Regions from separate parts of the Ruminococcus sp. AF17-12 genome, predicted to be linked through region 2. Evidence: riboswitches for the same ligand, from Rfam matches in the RefSeq annotation. Region 2 holds a riboswitch; each other region holds the start of a gene.
What was found. Region 2 has a riboswitch for cobalamin ahead of nikB (nickel ABC transporter permease). Riboswitches for the same ligand answer to the same signal wherever they lie in the genome.
Positions count from the first base shown of each region.

Region 1: it holds a riboswitch for cobalamin, as region 2 does, so the genes downstream of both, DWW77_RS03930 (cysteine-rich small domain-containing protein) here and nikB (nickel ABC transporter permease) in region 2, are expected to answer to the same signal.
Region 3: it holds a riboswitch for cobalamin, as region 2 does, so the genes downstream of both, DWW77_RS03995 (sirohydrochlorin cobaltochelatase) here and nikB (nickel ABC transporter permease) in region 2, are expected to answer to the same signal.
Region 4: it holds a riboswitch for cobalamin, as region 2 does, so the genes downstream of both, DWW77_RS16710 (ABC transporter permease) here and nikB (nickel ABC transporter permease) in region 2, are expected to answer to the same signal.

Region 1 is NZ_QUGY01000003.1:54,593-56,801, forward strand. Features, by position in the region: gene DWW77_RS03925 (phosphatase) at 167-883, shown strand; gene DWW77_RS03930 (cysteine-rich small domain-containing protein) at 991-1,278, opposite strand; cobalamin riboswitch at 1,546-1,715, opposite strand; gene DWW77_RS03935 (C40 family peptidase) at 1,947-2,209, opposite strand, start outside.
Region 2 is NZ_QUGY01000009.1:41,248-43,456, reverse strand. Features, by position in the region: gene nikC (nickel transporter permease) at 1-498, opposite strand, end outside; gene nikB (nickel ABC transporter permease) at 499-1,437, opposite strand; cobalamin riboswitch at 1,622-1,810, opposite strand; gene DWW77_RS11040 (M14 family metallopeptidase) at 2,095-2,209, opposite strand, start outside.
Region 3 is NZ_QUGY01000003.1:71,170-73,378, forward strand. Features, by position in the region: gene DWW77_RS03995 (sirohydrochlorin cobaltochelatase) at 1-1,067, opposite strand, end outside; cobalamin riboswitch at 1,230-1,404, opposite strand; gene DWW77_RS04000 (NAD(P)/FAD-dependent oxidoreductase) at 1,724-2,209, opposite strand, start outside.
Region 4 is NZ_QUGY01000021.1:13,124-15,332, forward strand. Features, by position in the region: gene DWW77_RS16705 (MATE family efflux transporter) at 1-919, shown strand, start outside; cobalamin riboswitch at 988-1,161, shown strand; gene DWW77_RS16710 (ABC transporter permease) at 1,298-2,209, shown strand, end outside.

The DNA of each region.
Region 1 (2,209 bases), on a different contig from region 2:
TTTGTTTTTTGTATTTTTATGTTTTTCTCTATTGACTTTGTTTTTCTGCTCTGCCATACTTGGATTTATATAGGAATTCCTTTGTTTTTCAGAAAAATTTATGCAAAGCGGACATTCGTATTCCGCTCTGTCACATGTTCTCAAACAGTAAAAGAGGTGTATTTTTATGTATCTTTCTGATATGCATACCCACTCCATCGCCAGTGGTCACGGCACGGAATGTACCATCACCAACATGGCACGCGCAGCTGCCGAGAAAGGTCTCCGGCTTCTCGGGATCACTGATCACGGTCCCGGCACTCTGGCAGCCGGAACTTCCTCCTATTTCCGCAGCCTTACCTATTCTCCCAAAAAACATTTCGGTGTAGAATTACTCTACGGAATTGAACTGAATATCCTTGACCGCAGCGGAACGGTAGATTTAGATCAAGAATTATTATGCAAACTTGATTACGCCATTGCCAGCATGCATGCCTGGAATTACCGTTGCGGTACCAGAGCCGAAAACACAGAAGCTTTTATCAATGTAATGAAAAACCCCTGTGTAAAGATCCTCGGACATAGTGATAACACTCATTACCCGGTTAATTATGATGCGCTTGCAAGGGCTGCCAGGGAAACCGGCACGATCTTTGAGATCAACGAAGCTTCTCTTGCACCTTATGGCTATCGTGGCGACACAAGAGAAAACTGTTTCGAGATCCTTCGATGCTGCCGCAAATATGATCTGCCGCTGCTTCTTTCCAGTGACAGCCATGGCCCGGAGCATATCGGAGATTTTACCTGTGCTGCTGAGTTTGTTCATCAGGCCATGTTTCCGGAACAGCTGATCCTCAACAACCAGATTCCCAGACTCAAGGTTTTTCTCCAAACCAGAGAATGATCTTCTGTATCTTTTCCGACAGATAACAGATATTGTCCACTCCAAACAAAACAGGCCAGTTCAAACACAGGAATATACATTTTCCTGTATCTGAACTGGCCTGTTTTTTATTTTTCCCGCTGCTTCCGTACAATTTCCGCAAGCTCGCTATATTTACCTGTAACATATCCAAAATTTTCTCTTCTGTGAGGAAGCTTGCACTCGGTGCAGTCTTTGATCCCGCTTTCCGTAAAGCGGAAATTGCCACCACATTTATCTCCCAGTGCATATAAAGGACAATAGCAGAACAGACAATTGAAGTTCTCCGGATCTGCTCCTTTATGGCACGGAAAATACTCACAGTTTTTGTGGCTGAAGTAAGAGTATTCTTTGCCTTCCCAGTATGGTTTCTCCATGGCTCTTTTCTCCTCTCCTGACATAACCACACATAATTTTTTCCTATAAAAAAGAGGTAGCGATGCCACCCCGGGGTAGAAATATAATCCGTTCATGAGTGCGCGGAGGGAACGAATGTATCCGGAGTAGTATCGCCTGCCATTTAATCATGTATAATTCATATGAACAGGCGCATTCCATAAAAAAATGCCTACTCTCGTAAAAAAGTAGACAACGTCCCAGGGGTGCGGAGTCCCTGAAATGGTTGTTACACTTTACACGGAAGTTTAACCTCGCCATAACAAGCAGGTTTCCTGGCTCCGGGATCATGACTCCTCTCTCCTTCTCATACATACGTACAATGGACTATGAGATTCGCTCCTCCGTTACAGTGACCGGATCGCTCAGGTTTCACACCTGATTCCCTTTTCTGTGGACTTCTGATAATCAATATATAACTGTCAGCTATCCTCAGCACTTGCTATGTTCAATATGGAATTATACTGACATCATAATAACATCCTGTTAATTATATGTCAATACTGTTTTCAAAATTTATACATTTTTGAGCATATTTTGTTGCTGTTCACTCCGTTCCATGGGTTTTCAATATTTTTTCCGACGTCAAAAACAGCCCGACAAACTGCTGTCGGGCTGCTGTATTTTTTTTTTCTGTTGTACGTTCTTATTATACAAGACGTCTTACAGATACAATTGTTCTGTATGTAGCATCATTGCTGATCTTGATCCCGTCCTGAGAGTTCGATGCATGAACGATCTGGCCATTACCCATGTAAATAGCCACGTGTCCGCCATAGCAGATCAGATCTCCCGGCTGTGCATCTGCGTAGGATACTTCTGTACCTGCATTCTGCTGCTCATAGGAGGTTCTCGGAAGGCTGACTCCGAAGTTCGCATAGACACTCTGTACAAATCCGGAGCAGTCTGCAC
Region 2 (2,209 bases):
ACTCTTCTTGACTTTCAAAACCATACTTCTTGCAAGGCGGGCATATTTTGTCCAGCTTACAGCCGCAATGGAGATAACGGCATTGACCAGATTCGGTCCGAGCATACCGGCAATGGCAATGGCCAGAACAAGGCCGGGGAATGAGATCATCATATCCGCGATACGCATGATCACTGCATCCACAACACCACCGAAATATCCGGCGATAACTCCTAAAAATGTACCGATCACAAAGATCACCGCAACCAGACATAAGGTCATGATCAGAGAGGTTCTTGTTCCGAAGATAACACGGGAAAGAAGATCTCGTCCAAGCTTATCCGTTCCGAACGGATGAGCGGAGCTTGGCTCCTGCAGTGATTCGGTCATAACTGCATCCAGAGGATCATATGGTGAGAGCTGCGGCGCAAAGATCGCAACACCGATCACCACGAGACCCAGAATAAAGAAAAGAGTGAACTGTTTATTTTCTTTGAATGTTCGTAATACCTTTTTCAATTATCTATCCTCCTTAAGTCTTGGATCGAGATAAGTATAGGACAGATCCACAAGCAGGTTGATGCACATGTACAGGATCGCGATCCAGAGTACATAGCCCTGTACAAGAGGATAGTCACGACAGGAAATTGCCTTTACTGCCATATTTCCCATTCCAGGCCAGTTGTAAATGATCTCTACAACTGCAGTACCTCCCAGAAGACTTCCAAGGGAAAGCCCCAGCAGTGTTACCAGCGGAAGCATTACATTAGGAAGAACGTGTTTCCAGAGAATGACGCTTTCCTTGATCCCACGCATTCTTGCACCTGTGACATAATCCTGGTGAAGTTCCTCCAGTACTGCACTTCTTACCTGTCTGGTATACTTTGCAGACATGGCAAGTGCAAGTGTCAGCGCCGGAAGGATCATGGATTTAAAATCTGTACTGCCTCCGGCAACATTGATCCAGCGAAGCTGAACACCAAAGATGCTGAGAAGGATCAGGCCCAGCCAGAAGCTTGGAACAGATACTCCCACAAAGGTAATTCCTCTTACAAAATAATCCGGGAATTTGTTCTGATATACAGCGGCCAGTATTCCAAGCGGTATGGAAATAATGACCATCATCAGAAGTGCCAGCAACGACATCCTCAGCGTCGGCCAGAAACAGGATACCAGTTTATCCGTTACCGGCATTTTGAAAGAATAGGACTGTCCCATATCTCCTGTTACAACACCTTTCAGCCAGGAACCATACTGCACAAGAAATGGCTGGTCAAGGCCGAGATCATGTCTTGTCTGTTCCAGAAGTTCCGGTGTTGGAAGATTACCACACTCTGTCAACATGATCTCCGCAGGATCACCAGGTGACAGGTAGGTCAGTCCAAATGTGAAAAAGCTGATTCCAAATAATACAATGATAATCTGGAGAAATCTTTTTCCTACTTGTTTCTTTGTCACGTTTTACTCCTTTCCTCATTTGATGCGATTTTAACATTGCCGTTTTAATTTAGTTAGATAAAAGAAACTATTGGATTCTTAATATGCAGAATATGCATGGAATTTTAGAAAATTTGCACGAAAAAAGCCCGTGACGAAATACGGGCACACAAAATAAATATGCTTCCTATCTTCCGTAAGAATCATTTTAAAACAATTGCAAGCAGGTCTCCTGACTTAGGATCCTTACCCTCAGACACCTTCCCGGTCTATTTCTCACGCACTCGACCAGTGGTACTTTGTCTGAGGATTTCCCCTTACAGTGACGGGATCGTACCGGATTTACACCGGTTTCCCTATTAATCCTCTCAGAACTTACAACGGCTGATGTGAAAATCAGCAAATGCTGTCAAATTACTGAAACATTATATGATAAAACTATAGTTTATGTCTATGGAAAAATGTTATATTTTTAGAAAACTCATAAATTTTGTTAAAGATGCTTGAATTGTATATATCCCCCATGGGGGATTTGACAATTGGATTTATCTGATCTGCTAAAAAAACACGGATTTTACCTCGCTATTTTTACAAATAGAATAGCAAATGGTAAAACCCGGTTTTCTTACTGTTTCAATATGATTTCAGACAGAAGCGTTCTGAAAAGGTTGTTTACTATCAGGTCAGAGTCTCCGTGATCGCTGCATATGCGATCATTGGTCCGTCTTCAATAATGTTCAGACTGGCTGTCTGATAAAGTACGACTCCGTTTTCAGTTGCAATAGATGTGTAA
Region 3 (2,209 bases), on a different contig from region 2:
ATATCGTTATTTGCATGGTCTCCGGCAACAACCATCAGCGGACGAAGAACAACGTTCTTGTATCCTGCTTCTTTTACTTTCTCGATAACCTTGTCGCAGGCTGTATCTTCCGGCTTACCCTCTACAGTACCGATGAATGCGTTCTTCAATCCAAGATTTTCCATCTGTGTCTGCATCTGATCGTATGTAATATTAGCTGTATGGGATGTTCCATGTCCCATGAATACGAATGCTGTGCCAGCCTCAGCTGCTGCATCCATGCTGTCAAATCCGGCCTCTTTGCAAGCCGTATCTGTGATCGCCTGAGCAACGGCTTTCTTGTCATCATTGATCACAGTTGCATCGTCTCCAACCTCACCGAGCATTGGCTCTGCGATAGCTACAGACTCGAATTTATCTTTATAGCCATTGATCGCTTCTGTCATCTCATCGTACTCAGCACCATGCATCAGATGGGTAGGCTGTACAACCAGATTCTTAACACCATTCTCTACTGCACGGTCAAGAGCCTGCTGCATGTTATCGATCACTTCATCATCTCTTGCCTCTACATGGTTGATGATGATCTGTGCTGTAAATGCTCTTCTTACAGACCAGTCCGGATAAGCTTCTGCAAGAGCATCCTCGATTCCCTTGACATCCTCTGCACGGCTGTCATTGAAGGAAGTACCAAAGCTTACAACAAGAAGTTCATTCTCACCGATCTCATCCTGGTTACGCGGATCGTCCTTGGAAGCATCTCCTGTGTCACGTCCGAAATAATCCGGATCTGCATTCTCACCCTCTACCAGTTCTTTCTGAGCATCTGTCAGAGCATCCCATGCTTCTTTGGCTGCCTTGCAGTCCTCATCTGTTGTGTCGTTTCTTTCCTGTACATAGATCTTGTCGATCAGAGCTGCTACATTATCTGCTGCTTCCTGATCTGCATCAGAAGCCTCTGTGGTATCAGCTGCCTCAGCGTTCTCTTCTGTAGCAGAATCCTCTGCTGCCATTGCTGTTGTAGCCGCACCCATAGAGCATGTCATGGAAACTGCGAGCATCAGAGCTAACATTGTTTTTCTTTTCATTTCTCATTGTCCTCTTTTCATGTATTTCCAGAATACTGATATGTACAAAAAAGCAGCAGCTCTCTGCGGCCGCCTGCTCACACATGATTCTCTGCGCAATACAAATACATAAAAAGAAGTTCTGTATTGTTATGGAGAATACCGATTCGTAAACCGCGAATCCCTGGATCTCACAATAAGGCAGTTCTCCTGACTTGGTTCCACGCTGCTTTCCCTTCCCGGTCTCCCAGTGGTTATAAAAGCAGCTCCCCTTTCACAGTGACGGTATCGTTCCGGATTCTCACCGGATTCTCTTTTGCACATCCGACTGGATGCAACCTTATCATTATAACATTTGCACATATTTTCTTTTACCTGGTTATCTAACTTTTACCACAAACTCATAAATTTGTCAAGATTGATGTCAGACGATTCACGGTTTTCTGTGATCTTCACTCACAAAAAATATCTCGCGAATTATTACCAGTGAACAGTAACCGGTTTTCTCCCTGTATCTGTCAGTTATTATCAGAATACTTTCTCCAATATTCATGCACATCCTGCATAAAAAACAGCCCCTTTCTGTCATCACCCTGATATCAGAAAAGGACTGTCTTACATCAGATATTCGCAATCCGCTTTGCTACTTGCTCATAACAGATAAACTGCTCTGCAGTTTATCTGTTAAAATACTCCTGCTCCAGGTATCTGGCTACGTAGATTCCGCTGGCAGATGCATGGGAAAGAGAGTGTGTCACGCCGCTGCAGTCTCCGATAACAAAGAGACCCTTGTGGCAGGTTTCCAGATTTTCGTCGATCTCGACCTCCATGTTGTAGAATTTAACCTCAACGCCATAAAGCAAAGTATCATCATCTGCGGTTCCCGGTGCGATCTTATCCAGAGCATAGATCATCTCGATGATGCCATCCAGGATACGTTTCGGCATAACAAGACTTAAATCTCCCGGTGTCGCAGAAAGTGTAGGTGTTACGAAACTTTCCTCAATACGGGCTTTTGTGCTTCGTCTTCCGCGGATCAGATCTCCAAACCGCTGTACCATAACACCACCGCCAAGCATATTGGAAAGTCTTGCAATGCTCTCACCGTATCCGTTGCTGTCATGGAACGGCTCTGAGAAATGCTTGGATACCAGAAGGGCAAA
Region 4 (2,209 bases), on a different contig from region 2:
CATAGCTGCTTATAATATATTTGCAGCGATCCTTCGGGCACTTGGAAACAGCAGATCACCGTTGATCGCAATGACAGTGGCAGCAGTGATCAATGTGGGACTGGATCTGTTGTTTGTGGCGGTTTTTGGCTGGGGTGTAGCCGGAGCAGCAGTGGCGACCGTTATCGCACAGGGATTTTCAGCCTTGTACTGTTTGATCGTATTACGTAAAATCCCGGATATCCGCCTGGAAAAGAAGGATTTTTACAGGCAGCCTTCTATGAGTTTGCGGCTTTTGGAACTGGCGGTTCCTCTTGCGATACAGAATGTGATCATCTCCGTGGGAGGACTTGTGGTACAGTATGTGATCAATGGATTTGGTTTTCTGTTTGTGGCGGGATTTACGGCATCGAACAAGCTGTATGGGGTTTTGGAGATGGCTGCCGTTTCATATGGATATGCTATTACAACCTATGTGGGCCAGAATCTTGGTGCAAAGAAATATCAGAGGATTCGAAAAGGCGTGCGCAGCGGCACTTATATGGCAGTGCTCACTTCGGCTTTCATTTCCGGCATGATGGTACTGTTTGGACGTAATGTACTGTCCCTGTTTGTATCCGGTGAACCGGATCAGACCCGACAGGTATTGGATATAGCATATAAGTATTTGTTTATCATGGCTGTCTTTTTGTGGGTGCTGTATCTGCTGTATGTGTATCGTTCCGCTATCCAGGGCCTGGGTAATACTTTGATTCCGCTTGCCAGCGGTATTGCAGAATTTATAATGCGTGTCAGTGTTGCGCTGCTGCTGCCAAAACTGATCGGTGAAGATGGAATATACTATGCAGAGATCTGTGCATGGAGCAGTGCAGCTGTTTTATTATTCGTAAGTTATATGATCATTATACGGAAATATAAAGAAGTCACCGTTCATACATAATGTTTCTTTTGACAAAAAACTATTTATATAAAAAGAAAAGTATGATATTATGATACTTACAACTATGAAAATTGAATAGTCAGAAGGGTGTACAAAGTACTTAATAAGGAATCTGGTGAAATGCCAGAACAGCCACCGCTACTGTGACAGGGACGAAAACCAAAATATCACTGGAGAGATCCGGGAAGATGGTAAGTAGGAAGAACTGGAGTCAGGAGACTTGCCTTTTTGACAGAAGAATTCTGATTCGGATGGGATACAGAAGGAATAAGCTCTGCTTGAGGTAGAGGTTTGTTTTTTGTGCTGATATGATGCTGGATCATATCAGCTTTTTTTATTTTAACCGAATAAACAGATGAAAAATGAGGAGAGATGAAGATGGGAAAAGTAATTGCAAAGCGTTTTATATTTATGATTCCGGTAGTGCTGGCGGTTACATTTATTATTTTTATGCTGAGTTTTATATCGGCAGGTGATGCGGCCAGAGTGCTGGCGGAGAAAAAATATGAGCATCCGTCACCGGAGCAGGTAGAAGAAGTACGGCATGAGGAAGGACTGGATCAGCCGGTGCTGGTACAATACGGGAAATGGCTGGATCAGGCACTTCATGGCGATTTTGGAAAATCATATTCTACCAGAAAACCGGCTTTTGAGGAATTAAAAAGATATTTTCCACAGACATTTAAACTGGCAGTTACTTCGTTTTTATTGTTGATGATCGTATCAGTCCCTCTCGGAATTTTGTCGGCAATTTATGAAAACAGAGTTCTGGATAAAGTCATTCGCATTTTGTCGTCCCTCAGTGTATCTATGCCGTCTTTCTGGATCGGTCTGATGCTGCTCTATATATTTGGAGTAAAGCTAAAAGTGATTTCCGTGATCGGAGGAGATGCCGGAGGCATCCCGATTCTTGCGGCATTTGCCATGGATATCAGTTTCTTTGGAATTATGACGAGATTGATCCGTACCAATATGATACAGGTGCTGAAGCAGGATTACATACGTGCCAGCAGAGCTAAGGGATTGTCATCTGTAAATGTAATTTTGCGTCATGGTCTGAAAAATATCCTGATTCCTGTGCTGACACGTCTGGTATCAATTGTGATCGGTTTTTTCTGTGGCTCAGCTGTGATAGAAAGTATTTTTTCAATTCAGGGAATCGGAAATCTGGCATTGAAATCCGTGATCTCAAAAGACACTCCGGTGCTGCAATGTTTTATCTTTATTCTGGCTGTTGGCATTGTAGTATTAAATTTTCTTGTGGATATCGCCTATTCTGCGATTGACCGG